Regions from separate parts of the Streptomyces cadmiisoli genome, predicted to be linked through region 1. Evidence: riboswitches for the same ligand, from Rfam matches in the RefSeq annotation. Region 1 holds a riboswitch; each other region holds the start of a gene.
The links. Region 1 has a riboswitch for cobalamin ahead of DN051_RS13870 (energy-coupling factor ABC transporter permease). Riboswitches for the same ligand answer to the same signal wherever they lie in the genome.

Region 1 (5,335 bases):
CGTACACCCTCGCGGACGGTGTGGAGTACATCCGGGCGGGCCGCGAGGCCGGACTGGACGTGGACGCGTTCGCGCCGCGGCTGTCCTTCTTCTGGGCGATCGGCATGAACTTCTTCATGGAGATCGCCAAGCTGCGGGCGGCCCGGCTGCTGTGGGCCAAGCTGGTCGGACAGTTCGAGCCGAAGAACGCCAAGTCGCTGTCCCTGCGCACCCATTCGCAGACCTCGGGCTGGTCGCTGACGGCGCAGGACGTGTTCAACAACGTCACGCGCACGTGTGTGGAGGCGATGGCGGCCACCCAGGGCCACACCCAGTCGCTGCACACCAACGCCCTCGACGAGGCGCTCGCCCTGCCCACCGACTTCTCCGCCCGAATCGCGCGCAACACCCAGCTGCTCATCCAGCAGGAGTCGGGCACCACACGGGTGATCGACCCGTGGGGCGGCAGCGCCTACGTGGAGAAGCTGACGTACGACCTCGCCCGGCGCGCCTGGCAGCACATCCAGGAGGTGGAGCAGGCGGGCGGCATGGCGCAGGCCATCGACGCCGGCATCCCCAAGCTGCGGGTGGAGGAGGCGGCGGCACGGACGCAGGCCCGGATCGACTCCGGGCGCCAGCCCGTGATCGGCATGAACAAGTACCGGGTGGACAGCGACGAGCAGATCGAGGTCCTGAAGGTCGACAACTCCTCGGTGCGCGCCCAGCAGATCGACAAGCTGCGGCGGCTGCGCGCGGAGCGCGACGAGACCGCCTGCCGGGACGCGCTGGACGCGCTGACCCGGGCCGCGGGCGGCGACGGCAACCTGCTGGAGCTGGCGGTGCACGCGGCGCGCGCGAAGGCGACGGTGGGCGAGATCTCCGACGCCCTGGAGAAGGTGTACGGCCGGCACGCGAGCCAGATCCGTACGATCTCCGGTGTGTACCGCAACGAAGCCGGCGAGTCCCCCGCGGTGGACCGCACCCGCACCCTGGTCGACTCCTTCGAGGAGGCCGAGGGCCGCCGCCCGCGCATCCTGGTCGCCAAGATGGGCCAGGACGGTCACGACCGCGGCCAGAAGGTGATCGCCACGGCCTTCGCCGACCTCGGCTTCGACGTGGACGTCGGCCCGCTGTTCCAGACGCCCGCCGAGGTCGCCCGGCAGGCGGTGGAGGCGGACGTGCACATCGTCGGCGTCTCCTCGCTGGCCGCCGGTCACCTCACCCTCGTCCCCGCGCTGCGGGAGGAACTGGCGGCGGAGGGCCGCGAGGACATCGTGGTCGTCGTCGGCGGCGTGATTCCGCCGCAGGACGTGCCGACCCTGCTGGAGATGGGCGCGGTGGCCGTGTTCGGGCCGGGGACGGTGATCCCGGACGCGGCACACGACCTGGTGCGGCGGCTGGCGGCCGGCCTCGGACACGAGCTGTGATCGGTCTCGACGCGTATGTGAAGGGTGTGCTGGACGGGAAGCGGGCGACGGTGGCCCGGGCCATCACCCTCGTCGAGTCCACCCGGCCCCAGCACCGGGCGCTGGCCCAGGAGTTGCTGACCGAGCTGCTGCCGCACAGCGGCCGGGCCCGGCGGATCGGTGTCAGCGGTGTGCCGGGGGTGGGCAAGTCGACCTTCATCGACGCGTTCGGCACCCTGCTCACCTCGCTCGGCCACCGGGTCGCCGTCCTCGCCGTCGACCCCTCGTCGAGCCGTACGGGCGGCTCCATCCTGGGCGACAAGACCCGGATGGAGCGGCTGGCCGTGGACCCGGCGGCGTTCATCCGCCCCTCGCCCACCGCCGGCACGCTCGGCGGCGTCGCCAAGGCCACCCGCGAGTCGATCGTGGTGATGGAGGCGGCCGGGTACGACGTCGTGCTGGTGGAGACGGTCGGCGTCGGCCAGTCGGAGACCGCCGTCGCGAACATGGTCGACTCCTTCCTGCTGCTCACCCTGGCCCGCACCGGCGACCAGCTCCAGGGCATCAAGAAGGGCGTCCTGGAACTCGCCGACGTGATCGCCGTGAACAAGGCCGACGGGCCGCACGAGCGCGACGCGCGCGCCGCGGCCCGGGAGTTGTCCGGCGCCCTGCGCCTCATGCACGGCCGGGACGCCGCCTGGACCCCGCCCGTGCTGCACTGCAGCGCTCGTGAGTCGACCGGCCTGGACGCCGTGTGGGAACGGCTGGAGCAGCACCGCACGCTGCTGGAGTCCACGGGCCGGCTCGCCGCCAAGCGGCGCGACCAGCAGGTCGACTGGACCTGGTCGATGGTCCGCGACGAGCTGCTGGGCCGGCTGCACGCGGACCCGGCGGTGCGGGCGCTCGCGCCGGAACTCGAACAGCGGGTCAGGGACGGGGAGTTGACCGCGACCCTGGCGGCCGAACGCATTCTGGGGGCGTTCGGCGGGACCTGAGCGTCCCCCGTGGGACGGCGCGACGGCCGGGACGCGAGCGGGCGGGCACCGTCCGCACGCCGCCCGGGGCGCGCTTGTCCCGTCCCGGGATGAGCACTACTGTCACCACGCCTTGGTGCACGGGAAATCCGGTGTGAAACCGGTGCGGCCCTCGCCACTGTGATCGGGAAGTCCGGCTCCGGCCCTCAGGGGCAGCCACTGGGTCCTCGGACCCGGGAAGGCGGAGACCGGGCGGTGTCACCCGTCAGCCAGGAGACCGGCCAAGGCGCGTCGTACACCATCCACGAGGTGCTGGAGAGGGTCTGCTGAGCCATGCACATAGCCGAGGGTTTTCTTCCTCCGGCGCACGCGGTCGCCTGGAGCGTCGCGTCGGCGCCGTTCGTCGTCCACGGAGTCCGGTCACTCACCCGTGAGGTCAAGGAGCACCCCGAGAGCACACTGCTCCTCGGTGCCTCCGGGGCCTTCACGTTCGTCCTGTCCGCGCTGAAACTGCCGTCCGTGACCGGGAGCTGCTCGCATCCCACCGGCACCGGGCTGGGCGCGATCCTGTTCCGGCCGCCGGTCATGGCGGTGCTGGGCACCATCACCCTGCTGTTCCAGGCGCTGCTGCTCGCGCACGGCGGCCTGACCACGCTCGGCGCCAACGTCTTCTCGATGGCGATCGTCGGGCCGTGGGCCGGGTACGGGATGTACCGGCTGCTGCGGCGGTACGACGTGCCGCTGATGGTCGCGGTGTTCTTCGGAGCGTTCGTCGCCGACCTGTCCACGTACTGCGTCACCAGCGTGCAGCTGGCGCTCGCCTTCCCCGACCCGGGCAGCGGATTCCTGGGCGCACTCGGCAAGTTCGGCACCATCTTCGCCGTCACCCAGATCCCGCTCGCGGTCAGCGAGGGCCTGCTCACGGTGCTCGTGATGCGGCTGCTGGTGCAGTCGAGCAGCGGTGAGCTGACCCGGCTCGGCGTCCTGGTCACCCGGAAGGCCGGCACCGAGGCGGTGGCCCGGTGAACCGGAACACGAAGATCAACGCCCTGCTGCTGCTCGTGGTGGCCGCGCTCGCGGTGCTGCCGCTGGCCCTCGGCCTCGGCGACCACAAGGAGGAGCCGTTCACCGGCGCCGACGCCCAGGCGGAGACGGCGATCACCGAACTCGAACCGGACTACGAACCCTGGTTCACGCCCTTGTACGAACCGCCGTCCGGCGAGATCGAGTCGGCGCTGTTCGCCCTACAGGCGGCCATCGGCGCGGGCGTGCTCGCCTACTACTTCGGTCTGCGCCGGGGACGCCGCCAGGGCGAGCTGCGGACCCGCGCGGACGCCGGGGAGCGGGACGCGCGGACGCCGGCCGAGGGGTCCTGATCGCGCGTGCTGCCGATCGACGCGGCGGCGCACAGCAGTCGCTGGCGCCGCCGCCATCCCGTCGACAAGGCGGTGCTCGGACTGGGACTCACGGCGCTGGCGATCTCGCTGCCGCCCTGGCCGGGCGCCGCCCTGGTACTCGTGACGGCTCTGGTGGTGCTGCTCGGTCCGGCGGGGGTGCCCCCGCGCCGGCTGTGGCGCGCCTACCGGGTGCCGCTGGGCTTCTGCGTGACCGGAGCGGCCACTCTGCTGGTGCAGGTCGGCGGGCCGGGCGGGTTCGTCGGCCCGGCCGAGGGGGGTCCGGTGCGCGCCGGGGAGCTGCTGCTGCGCACCTCGGCCGCCTCGCTGGGCGTGCTGCTGTTCGCGTTCACCACGCCGATGTCCGATCTGCTGCCGCGGCTGGTACGGGCGGGCGTGCCCGCGCCCGTCGTCGACGTGGCACTGGTGACGTACCGCATGAGCTTTCTGCTGCTGGACGCGGTACGGCGGATCCGGGAGGCGCAGGCGGCCCGGCTCGGGCACACCACCCGCGCCGCCACCTGGCGGTCCCTGGCCGGGCTGGGCGCGACCGCGTTCGTGCGCGCCTTCGACCGGGCGGCCCGGCTCCAGGCGGGGCTCGCCGGGCGCGGCTACGACGGCACCCTGCGCGTGCTGGTGCCCGAGGCCCGTGTCTCCGTCCGCTTCGCGGCGGCCAGTGTGTCGCTGCTGGCCGCGCTGGTCGCCCTCACCCTCGTATTGGAAAGGCCCCTGTCATGAGCGATTCCGCGCTCGTCGCCCTGCGGGGCGTGTCCTTCGCCTACGCGGACGGGCCCGTCGTGCTCGACGGTCTGGACTTCGCGGTGTCCGAGGGACGTGCGCTCGCCCTGCTCGGGCGCAACGGCAGCGGCAAGACGACACTGATGCGGCTGCTCAGCGGTGGACTGCGGCCGCGCGCCGGGCAGCTGACGGTGGAGGGCCGGCCGGTCTCGTACGACCGCCGGGGGCTGACCCGGCTGCGGACGACGGTGCAGTTGGTGGTGCAGGACCCGGACGACCAGCTGTTCGCCGCGTCCGTCGCCCAGGACGTGTCCTTCGGGCCGCTGAACCTCGGCCTGCCCGAACCGGAGGTGCGCTCCCGCGTCGCCGAGGCACTCGATGCGCTGGACATCACCCGGCTCGCCGACCGGCCCACGCACCTGCTCTCCTACGGGCAGCGCAAACGGACCGCCATCGCCGGTGCCGTCGCCATGCGGCCGCGGGTGCTGATCCTCGACGAGCCGACCGCGGGCCTCGACCCCGACGGCCAGGAACGGCTGCTCGCGACCCTGGGCGGGCTCATCGAACGCGGTACGACCGTGGTGATGGCCACCCATGACGTGGATCTCGCGCTGCGCTGGGCGGACGACGCGGCGCTGCTCACCCCGTCCGGTGCGCGCACCGGTCCCGCGCCCGCGACCCTGGCCCGCGCGGACCTCCTGCAACAGGCGGGACTGCGGCTGCCGTGGGGGGTGGCGGCGGCGGAACTGCTGCGCGCCCAGAAGCTGTTGGACGCGTCGGCGCCCGGTCCGCGCACGGCCGAGGAGCTGGCCGCCCTCACGGCGTCCCGCACCGGCGCCCGGGA
Region 2 (5,335 bases), 2.8 Mb from region 1:
CCAGAAAGGCGGGCAGGTCCCAGGTGTCGGGGCGGTAGCGGGTGCGCAGCGAGCGGCGCCCGCCCAGCCACAGCCCGCCGAGCGCCGCGCCGACCCCGGCCAGCAGCACCGGCAGTCCGTACGTGCCGCCCTGCGCGGTCAGCAGCCCGTACGTCCCCGCGCAGACGCCGAGCAGCCCGCACAGGGTGAGGGCCGCGGTCGTACGGCGGACGGCGGCGGGCACCCGGGCGGTACGGCCGTAGCCGCGGGCGTCCATCGCGGCGGCCAGGGCGACGGAGCGTTCCAGGGCGCCCTCCAGGACGGGCAGTCCGACCTGCGCGAGGCCGCGCACCCCGCGGTCGGGGCGCCCGCGCAGCCGGCGGGCGGCGCGCAGCCGCCGGACGTCGGCGATGAGGTGCGGCGCGAACGTCATGGCGACGACGACCGCGACACCGGTCTCGTACAGCGCGCCGGGCAGCGACTTGAGCAGGCGGGACGGGCTCGCCAGGGCGTTCGCGGCGCCCACGCAGATCAACAGGGTGGCCAGCTTCAGACCGTCGTAGAGCGCGAAGACCAGCGTCTCGGCGGTCACCCGGCCGCCCAGGCGGATGCCCTGCGCCCAGTCGGGGAGGGGGACTTCGGGCAGGGTGAGCAGGGTGTGCGTGCCCGGGATGGGTGAGCCCAGCGCGACGGCGAAGACGAGGCGGATCGCGAGGACGGCCAGGGCCAGTTTGAGGAACGCGCCGTAGGAGCGGGACCAGGGGGTGTTCGGCCGCCGGGCCGCCACCACGTAGGCGGAGACCGCGACGAGCAGGGTGAGCAGAAGGGGATTGGTGGTGCGGGTGGCCGCGGTGCCCAGGGCCAGGGACCACAGCCACCACGCGCCGGGGTGGACGGAGGCGCCGCGCCGGGGCCGGGGCGCGGGCGCGCCGGCGGCCCGGCCCCGCGGGGCGCCGACGCCCGCGCCGCGGGTGCCGCTACGCATCCCCGCGCCGGCGCATCTGCCACACCGCCGCCGCGCCGAGCACCGCCACCGCGGCGGCTCCCGCCAGCACGCCGACCGAAGGCCCCCCGCCGTCCGCGTCCCGCTCGCTCTTCGCGCCGGTCGCCCGCCCCTGCGCGGCAGCGGCCGGTTCGCTGCCCCCGTTGCCCGCCGCCACCTGTTCGCCGCAGCCGCGCCGCGGATAGCCCGCGATGGCGCACAGCAGGGCGGCGGAGTCGTAGCGCAGCGGCCGGGCCACGGCCGCCAGGGCCTCGGCGGTCGTCGCGTCGGGGGCGACGCGGGCGCAGGCCGTGCGCGCGGGCGGCGGGGTCTCGCCGGACGGGGCGTCCGCGGCCGTGCCGAAGTCGAGGACGAGGGCCACCCGCTTGTGGCCCTCGCGCGCGGGCGTCCCGGCGCACACGGTCTTGAAGTCGGCCGTGCCGCGGGGCTGCGCGGAATCCTGGGAGTCCTCGCTCACCGAGAAACGGAAACCCTGGACGTCGCCGTCGGCGGGCCGGGCGAGGGAGGGGCCCTGTGTGGCGTACGTCCACCGGTCGCCGTCGCGGTCCCAGAAGGACCAGTAGCGGTACCCGACCGCCTGGGCCTGGCCGGCGCCGCCGGCCAGGACGACCAGGCACGCGGTCAGGAGCAGCACGGCCCGCCGTATCACGGCCGCCGCCCCTTGTTGCGGCCGCTGATCAGGAAGCCGATGCCGATACCGGCGACGAGGCCGACACCGACGATCCACCACACGCCGGCACCGTCGTCCGAGTCGGCCTCGGTCTCGGACCCGGACGACTCGGCCTCGGGGGACGGGTCGGCCGCGCGCGGCGCCGGGCCGGTCGCGTTGAGGCGCTGGACCAGGTCGGTGCCGCCGAAGTCACGGGGGTCGGTGCCGGTGGCGTGGGCGGCGAAGACGAGTTGGGCGTAGGCGGACGGGCCGCCCTGCGCGGCCCATTCGGGGCCGTTCCGCTCCAGCCAGGCCAGCGGCTTCGCGGCCCGCTCGGCGCCGCCCTGCGCGGCGAGCGCGACGACGGCGTCGGCGGTGTTGCCGACGTCCGGCTGGTCCTCGGCGCCGGCGAGGGCGGACATGAGGTGACCGTCCTTCTTCACGGCCTGCGCGAGATAGGCGGCGCCGCCGGCGGCGGCCTGCTCCGGGGTGGGGTCGCCCTCGGCGCACGAGGCGTCGGCGGCCTTCTCCGCCGCCGGGGCGGCCAGGCCCTCGCCGAGGGCGCCGATCACCGCAGCCGCCGTCGCGTCGGCGTCGGCCGCCAGCGCGCCCTTCTTGTCCGGCTGGTAGGCGAAGGCGCCGCCGCCGTCCTCGTCGCAGGGGACGGACAGGGAGAGCAGCGCGTCGTAGGGGGACTTGCCGCCCTTGACGACGTCGCGCGGCTGCTCGCCGACGGCGGTGAGGGCGCCGACGACCAGGGAGGTGGAGTTGGCGTCGCTGGGTCCGCCCGCGGTGTAACCCCAGCCGCCGTCCGCCGCTTGAGCCGACTTCAGCCAGGTGACGGCCTTGCCGGTGACGGCCTCGTGCCCGCCGAGCGCGGCGAGGGCCTGCACCGCGGCGGCCGTCATGTTGGTGTCGACCGGGGTCTTGGCGTCACAGGCCCTGCCGGGGTCGGCGCGGAACGGGGCGAAGGCGCCGCTCGCGCACTGCTGGCCGGTGAGCCAGTCCACCGCCGCGGCGGCCGGTTCGACGCCCACCGTGTCCTGGGCGAGCAGGGCGAGCGACTGACGCCAGACACCGTCGTAGGTCGGGTCGGTGCCGCCGTACAGCCCGGCGGGCTTCGCCACGGACGGCGAGGCCGACGGGGACGGGTCGGCGGCGTGGGCGAACGGGGTCGCGGCGACACCGATCACGGCGGTGGCGGCCAGGACCGCTGCGCTGCGGCGGGCAATCATGATCGGCGGGTGCCTCTCTGAGCTGTCGGGTCCGTCTTCGGCGCGCGACAGCCGGGCAGCACGGGACACCCCCGGGCGGCTCGGCTCCGCATGCCTCGACGGTGCCGCGCACCGGCCGGTTGCCGGTGCGCTTGAGCCGGTTCACGTTCCGCGTGGGGCATTCCGGCTCGCCGGGACCCTCTCGGTCCGGCACACGGCTGCGGGTCAGCGCCGGATTTGCACCGGCTTCCCCCCGTACGGGTGTGATGACGACCCGGCCACTCTACCCGTCCGTAGGAAAGCGGCCGAGGGGCACCGGCCCGGCGGCCGGGCGCGCACGGGGGCGCGGGTTCTCGCGGTGCCGATGCCCGAGCCGCCGCCGGTCCCGGCTTTGGCCCGCGCCGCGTCAGACGCGCACGTACTCCACCGGCTCGGTCCCCGTCACCGCCTCCGCGCGGCCCTGCTTGACCAGGCGCCGCAGATGGGCCTCCGCCTCCGAGACGGCGATGTTCCGCGAACCGTACGGGATCCGGTCCCAGGGGCGGTTCCACTCCATGCGCTCGGCGAGCTGCCAGGGGGTGAGCGGGGTGGCCAGCAGGTCGAGCAGACCGGTCAGCCGCTCCTCGTGGTGGGCCAGCAACTCCCGTACCCGGGCCCCGGTGTCGGCGAACGCGTACTGGTGGGCCGGGAGCACCTCCGCGGGGGCGAGGCGGGCGACGCGCTCCAGGGAGTCGAGGTAGTCGCCGAGGGGGTCGGTGACCGTGGCGTCGTCCGGGTCCTCGTACAGGCCGATGTGCGGGGTGATCTCGGGCAGCAGGTGGTCGCCGGAGAACAGCCGGCCGCGGCCCGGCAGCCGCGCGGGGTGTTGTTCCTCCAGGTGCAGGCACACATGGCCCGGTGTGTGGCCGGGCGTCCAGATCGCGCGCAGCCGGCGGCCGGGCAGGTCGAGCAGTTCGCCGGGGACGATCTCGCGGTCGGGGAGGGCGGGGGACAGGCCGGGCAGCGTGCGCCGGCGGGCGGTGCGCAGCGGCGCGATGTGCTCCTCGGGGGCGCCGGCCGCGGTCAGCTTGGCGGTCATGTAGGAGTACCACCGGTCGGGTCCGGTCTCCCGGGTCCGCCGCACCACGGAGACGTCGGCCGCGTGCATCGCGATCCACGCACCGGACGCCTCGCGCACCCGGCCCGACAGGCCGTGGTGGTCGGGGTGGTGGTGGGTGACGACCACGCCGTGGATCCCGGCCGGCGAGGTGCCGCACGCGGCCAGTCCCGCGGCGAGGGTGTCCCAGGCCGCCGGGTCGTCCCAGCCGGTGTCGACCAGCACGGGGCCGCGGTCGGTGTCGAGGACGTACACCAGTGTGTGGCCGAGCGGGTTGTCCGGGATGGGGACCCGCAGCGACCGCACGCCCGCGCCGTGGTCCGTCACGTCCGTCATGGAACCCCCTGTCGCCGGCCTGCCGCCACTATAACTAGAACAGGTTTCGATGGGAGCCCGAGTCATCCGTTCCGTCGGGCGAGTGCTGTGCGGTCCGTGGACTCCGCAGGGGGGAGCTGGTATCCATCTTCGTAGCCCCCTATCTGATGGGGCGTCAGGAAAAGTCGCAGGGAACGGCCCTCGGGAGGCAGTCGGCCATGACCGAGCTCGTGGAACACGGACAGCTGTTCATCGGCGGGGAGTTGACCGACCCCCTGGGCAAGGACGTCATCGAGGTGGTCTCGCCGCACACCGAGGAGGTCATCGGCCGGGTGCCGCACGCCTCGCCGGCGGACGTCGACCGGGCGGTCGCGGCGGCCCGGCGGGCGTTCGACGACGGCCCCTGGCCCCGGCTCCCGCTCGCGGAACGGATCGCGATCGTCACCCGGATCAAGGACGGCATCGCCGCCCGGCACGACGAGATCGCACGGGTGATCTCCGCCGAGAACGGCTCGCCGTACTCCTGGAGCGTTCTCGCGCAGTCGCTCGCCGCGATGATGGTCTGGGACGCGGCGATCACGGTCGCCCGCGACTTCACCTACGAGGAGACCCGCGCCGGAATCCTCGGGCGGATCCGTGTGCGGCGCGAACCCGTCGGCGTCGTCGCGGCCGTCGTCCCGTGGAACGTCCCGCAGTTCGTCGCCGCAGCCAAGCTCGCGCCCGCGCTGCTCGCCGGCTGCACGGTGGTGCTCAAACCGGCCCCCGAGTCGCCGCTCGACGCCTACCTGCTCGGCGAGATCGCCCAGGAGGCCGGGCTGCCCGAGGGCGTGCTGTCGATCCTCCCGGCGGACCGCGAGGTGAGCGAACACCTCGTCGGGCACCCGGGCGTCGACAAGATCTCCTTCACCGGCTCGGTCGCCGCCGGCAAGCGGGTGATGGAGGTCGCCGCGCGCAACCTCAGCCGCGTGACGCTGGAACTGGGCGGCAAGTCGGCGGCGGTCGTTCTGCCGGACGCGGACGTCGCGACCGCTGTCGCGGGGATCGTCCCGGCGGCCTGGATGAACAACGGACAGGCCTGT
Region 3 (5,335 bases), 3.4 Mb from region 1:
GACGAGGAACCCGGCGACGAGCGCCTGGTCCTCGGGCCCGAGCAGCGCCACCGTCCCGAAGAACGAGGCGAAGACACCGCCCCGGTCGATGTCCCCCACGACGAGGACGGGCAGCCCGGCGTTGCGGGCGATGCCCATGTTCACGATGTCGGTCCGCCGCAGATTGATCTCGGCCGGACTGCCGGCCCCCTCGCAGATCACCGCGTCGTACGTGTCCCGCAACTCGGACAGGCAGTCCAGCACCGTTCCCAGCAGCTGCTGCTGCCGGCCCCCGTGGTACCCGCGCGCGCTCATCTCACCGACCGGCCTGCCCATCAGCACGACCTGACTGCTCCGCTCGCCGCCCGGCTTGAGCAGTACGGGATTCATCAGCGCCGACGGCTCGACGCGCGCGGCCTGCGCCTGCATGGCCTGCGCCCGCCCGATCTCGGCGCCCTCACGGGTGACGAACGAGTTCAGCGACATGTTCTGCGCCTTGAACGGCGCCACCTTCACGCCGCGGCGCACCAGCCAGCGGCAGATCCCGGCGGTGACGACGCTCTTGCCGGCGTCGGAGGTGGTGCCGGCGACCAGCAGACCCCCACCACTCATGACGTACGCCCCTTTGTCAGCAGTCGCCCGGCGGCACAGGCGCCGAGCGCGAGCAGTGCGACGCGCCGGGACAGCCGTACCGCCCGCTCGACGTCGGTGACCCGGACGGCGCGCCCCGTCCCGTTGAGCACCGGCCGGTGTTCGACCCGGCCCGCGTAGGACAGCGTTCCGCCGAGCCGGACGCCGAGCGCACCCGCGAACGAGGCCTCCACCGGCCCGGCGTTCGGGCTGGGATGCCGGCCGGCGTCCGCGCGCCAGGCCCGTACGGCGCCCCGCGGATCGGGACCGGCCACCGTGGCGAGCCCGGCCGTCAGCCGGGCGCCGGGCCAGCCGGCCAGGTCGTCGAGGCGGGCCGAAGCCCACCCGTACCGCAGGTGCCGTGGCGACCTGTGCCCGACCATGGCGTCGAGGGTGTTCACCGCGCGGAAGCCGAGCAGCCCGGGCACTCCCGCCACCGCACCCCACACCAGCGCCCCGACGACGGCGTCGGAGGTGTTCTCGGCGACGGACTCCACGACCGCGCGGGCGATCCCGTCGGCGTCCAGCGCCTGCGGATCGCGCCCGCACAGATGCGGCAGCCGGCGCCGCGCGCCTTCGACGTCCCCCGCTTCCAGGGCACGCCCGACGGCGCGCGCCTCACGGGCGAGCGAGGTGCCCCCGACGACGGCCCAGGTGGCGACGCCGGTCAGCGCGACGGAAGCGACGGCGGAGGGACGCGCGGCCCGCCGGGCGAGGGCTCCGAGCGCCACGGCACCGCCGACGCACACGGCGGTGTGCACCGCCCCCCGTCCGCGGTGGTCCCGCCACAGCCGCCGTTCCACGGCGGCGGCGGCGCGCCCGAACAGGGCGACGGGATGGCCGCGGCGTGGATCGCCGAGAAGCAGATCCCCCAGAAGACCGGCGGTGGCGCCGTACGCGAAGACGCGATCGGCACGCACGCGGCTCAGCCGACCGTCGGCTCGGGCGGAACCCCGGTACTGAACCTCAACCTCGAACGGCAGCCGAGCATGGCGATATGTCCTCACTCAGGGTGTCCACGCCCTGGTTCGACGAGACCGGCGGTGAGAGTTCCTGGCTCCCGGGGGTTACTACCCCGGTCACAGTGGCGGGACCGCGCCGGATTCGCACCGGCTTCCTCTCTTGCCGCCGTACATGGCCCCGGAAGTCCACCATGGGGCCCGAAGGGCCGTCAACTTGCTGTTGACCTGCGACGGGACAGTGTGCCGCGTTCCACACCGCCCGGCACGGGCGCCTCTCGCGGCACCCCTTCAACACGCGCCCGGGCGTGCGGAGTTGCCGCGGTTCGATCCGGCGCCGGACATGTCGGCGCCCTGCCGGAACGATCCGAGGGGACGTTCCGGCAGGGCGCCGGCCGAGGCGGGACCTCGGCCGTGAACTGTGTGCGGGCCGTGTGTGGTCGGTGGACCATGCGCGGTCGGTGGACCGTGTGCGGTCGGTGGGCCGTGTGCGGTCGGTGGGCCCGGCCGGTCGCCCGGCCCGGCCGTCAGGCCACGATCAGGTAGATCCCGTAGGTCACCGCCGCCACACACGCCGCGAACGCCGCATACGCGCCGGTCACCGCGAGCGCGGCCGACTCACCGCGCTCCGCCGCCCGCTCGCGGTGCGACAGACCCGCGATGCCGAGGGTGAACAGGCCCACGAGGGCCACGGTGGCCACGAGGCTGACGCCGAAGACGGATCCGAGGGCCGCCCAGTCGATCTTCATGCTGCTTCCGATTCCTTCGTACCGGGGCTCAGACGCTCGCCCGGGAGGGCGCCGAGTCCGTGGCCGTGGACTGCGCGGGGATCGTCGCCGCGGCGTCGTCGGCCGCCGCGACCGGCGGGGGCGGGGTGACGGCGGCGATCGCCGTGGTCACCACGTCGGCCTGGTCCTCCGTGTCGTTGACGTTGGTGTGGTCGACGACCTCGCGCCGGGAGACCTTCCAGATCGCGGCGCTGGAGCCGACCAGGAAGATCGCCACGAGCGCGGTGCCCCAGCTGCCGAAGCCGGTCACCCACTCTGCGACGGCACCGACGAGCGCGGCGGCCGGCAGGGTCAGACCCCAGGCGACGAACATGCGGGTGGCGGTGGACCAGCGTACGACGCCGCCCTTGCGGCCGAGGCCCGCGCCCATCACGGCACCGGAGACCGAGTGCGTGGTGGACAGGGAGAAGCCCAGGTGGGAGGAGGCGAGGATGACCGTCGCGGCGCTGGTCTGCGCGGCGAAGCCCTGCTGCGGCTGGAGGTCGGTCAGCCCCTTGCCCATGGTGCGGATGATGCGCCAGCCGCCGAGGTAGGTGCCGAGCGCGATGGCGAGGCCCGCGGACAGGACGACCCACAAGGGCGGGTCGGAGTCGGGGGCGAGGGAGCCGCCGGCGACCAGGGCCAGGGTGATGATGCCCATGGTCTTCTGGGCGTCGTTGGTGCCGTGGGCGAGGGAGACCAGGCCCGCGGAGGCGATCTGGCCGGTCCGGTAGCCCTTCGCGGCCGCCTTGCCGTCGGCCTTCCGGCCGAGCGAGTACGTCAGCCGGGTCGCGAGCATCGCGGCGATTCCGGCGACCAGCGGCGCGGCGATCGCCGGGATCAGCACCTTGGTGACCAGCGCGTCGCCGTGCACGGCGCCCACGCCGGCCGAGGCGACGGTGGCACCGATCAGTCCGCCCATCAGGGCGTGCGAGGAGGAGGACGGCAGGCCCACGAGCCAGGTCAGCAGGTTCCACAGGATCGCGCCGACCAGCGCGGCGAAGATGACCTCGGGACGAATGCCGCTTTCGTCGACCAGGCCTTTGGAGATCGTGTTGGCGACCTCCACGGACAGGAACGCGCCGACAAGGTTGAGGACGGCGGACATGGCCACCGCGACCTTGGGCCGGAGAGCACCGGTGGAAATGGTGGTCGCCATCGCGTTCGCGGTGTCGTGGAAACCGTTCGTGAAATCGAACGCGAGTGCGGTAACCACCACAATCGCGAGGATCAGCGAGATGCCTTCCATTTACCCAGGCAATCGTTCGAAGGTCATTGGCCGGTTGAACTTAAGTAACCTAGGTGAACGATAGGTGAACTGAGGGGGGCATCCGGGTGTCTGTAGGAGGGGGCCGTCGTGTGCTCGGGAGCCGACGGCCCCGCGGCGCCGGGCTAGGAGCCCTTCGCGAAACGCTTCAGCTGTGTTGTTGAGCCGTTGAAGAGATTTTGGTCACCCGGCAGCCTGCCGCTGTTGTCGTACTGCCAGAGCGTCCAGAACGACCATCCGGCCGGCAGCGTCCCGGCGGTCGCCGAGTCGTAGCGGGCCACCCACAGGGCGTGGTCGCGGGCGAAGGCGCGACTGGCGCCCGTGCAGGTGTTCCACCAGTGGGCCGTCGTGTAGATCACCGGCCGCCGGCCGGTGAGCCGCTTCACCTCGTCGCTGAACGCCTTGATCCAGCCGACCATCCTCGCGCTGCTCAGCCCGTAGCACTTGTGCTTCTTGTCGTAGGGGTTGTATTCGATGTCGAGGGCCGGGGGCAGCGTCCAGCCGTCCGCGCGCCAGGCGCCGCCGTTGCGGACGAAGTACCCCGCCTGCGCCGTGCCCGACGACCGGTCCGGCAGCGCGAAGTGGTACGCCCCGCGGATCAGGCCCGCGCCGCGCGCGCCGTCGTACTGCCCGGCGAAGTAGGGGTTGCGGTAGGTCGTGGACTCGGTGGCCTTCACGTAGACGAAGCGGGCGCCCCTGGCCTTCGCCTGCTGCCAGTCGACGTTCTTCTGATGGGACGAGACGTCGTGCCCCTCGGGTCTGCTCGCCGCCGAGGCGTGAACCTCGGCGAGTGCGGTCCCCCCGATGGCGAGGGCCGTCACCGACGCCGCGACGAGGCGGCTGCGGCGGCGGGGCGGTTTGTGGTCACGGGCCATGTTTCCCCCCCGGAACGGCGACGTGCGTGACAAATCACCCGAGACGGTACGGGAAGATCGTTGAATACTCATCGATCTCCGGCCAAGTCCGGTGAGAGCCGCTTACATGGCGATATGCGCTCTTCCGGAGCTGTGGGCTCCGCCCTAAAGTGCCCCGGCGCGGCGACCGCCCGACGGCCCTGCTGGCAGGATCGCCGCATGGCGGAGAATCAGCGGGACCAGGGTGGCCGGCGGGACGGCCCGGGCGACCGGGAGCCCGCTCCGGATGCGCGGGAGCCCCGGGGGAACGGTGTGCGGGACGAGGAGGCACTGGCGTGGCGGGTCCTGGTGGCCACCGCCCGCCGCACGGTGGCCGACGGACTGGTCGTCGGCACCTCGGGCAACGTCTCCGTGCGGGTCGGCGACACGGTGCTGGTCACGCCGTCGGGCGTGCCCTACGACCGGCTGACCCCCGACGACCTCACCGGTGTCGCCCTCGACGGACGGCAGGTGCGCGGCACACTCGTGCCGACCAGCGAACTGCCCATGCACCTCGCCGTCTACCGCGGCACCGACGCCCGCGCCGTCGTCCACACCCACGCGGTGCACGCCACCGCCGTCTCCACGCTCGTCGAGGAGCTCCCGGCGATCCACTACATGACCGGGGCGCTCGGCGGTCCGGTCCGAGTCGCCCCGTATGCGACGTACGGCACCGAGGAGTTGGCCGAGAACATGCTGCGGGCCCTCACCGACCGCTCCGGCTGCCTCCTTCAGAACCACGGCACCATGACCTACGGCGCCTCGCTCGACCAGGCCTACGACCGCACCGCCCAACTGGAGTGGATGTGCCGTCTGTGGCTGACGGCCTCCTCGCTGCCC

Region 2: another riboswitch for cobalamin. It lies ahead of DN051_RS26785 (SCO2321 family membrane protein); the one in region 1 lies ahead of DN051_RS13870 (energy-coupling factor ABC transporter permease).
Region 3: another riboswitch for cobalamin. It lies ahead of DN051_RS29300 (cobalamin biosynthesis protein); the one in region 1 lies ahead of DN051_RS13870 (energy-coupling factor ABC transporter permease).

The regions. Positions count from the first base shown of each region.
Region 1 covers NZ_CP030073.1:3,308,406-3,313,740, forward strand. The annotation lists gene scpA (methylmalonyl-CoA mutase) at 1-1,406, shown strand, start outside; gene meaB (methylmalonyl Co-A mutase-associated GTPase MeaB) at 1,403-2,380, shown strand; cobalamin riboswitch at 2,477-2,659, shown strand; gene DN051_RS13870 (energy-coupling factor ABC transporter permease) at 2,693-3,385, shown strand; gene DN051_RS13875 (energy-coupling factor ABC transporter substrate-binding protein) at 3,382-3,735, shown strand; gene cbiQ (cobalt ECF transporter T component CbiQ) at 3,742-4,491, shown strand; gene DN051_RS13885 (energy-coupling factor ABC transporter ATP-binding protein) at 4,488-5,335, shown strand, end outside.
Region 2 covers NZ_CP030073.1:6,130,038-6,135,372, forward strand. The annotation lists gene DN051_RS26775 (CbiQ family ECF transporter T component) at 1-964, opposite strand, end outside; gene DN051_RS26780 (SCO2322 family protein) at 957-1,631, opposite strand; gene DN051_RS26785 (SCO2321 family membrane protein) at 1,628-2,866, opposite strand; cobalamin riboswitch at 3,002-3,145, opposite strand; gene DN051_RS26790 (Strvi_7410 family MBL fold metallo-hydrolase) at 3,252-4,277, opposite strand; gene DN051_RS26795 (aldehyde dehydrogenase) at 4,475-5,335, shown strand, end outside.
Region 3 covers NZ_CP030073.1:6,682,831-6,688,165, forward strand. The annotation lists gene DN051_RS29295 (cobyric acid synthase) at 1-591, opposite strand, end outside; gene DN051_RS29300 (cobalamin biosynthesis protein) at 588-1,529, opposite strand; cobalamin riboswitch at 1,638-1,777, opposite strand; gene DN051_RS29305 (hypothetical protein) at 2,096-2,317, opposite strand; gene DN051_RS29310 (inorganic phosphate transporter) at 2,346-3,584, opposite strand; gene DN051_RS29315 (lysozyme) at 3,728-4,477, opposite strand; gene DN051_RS29320 (class II aldolase/adducin family protein) at 4,676-5,335, shown strand, end outside.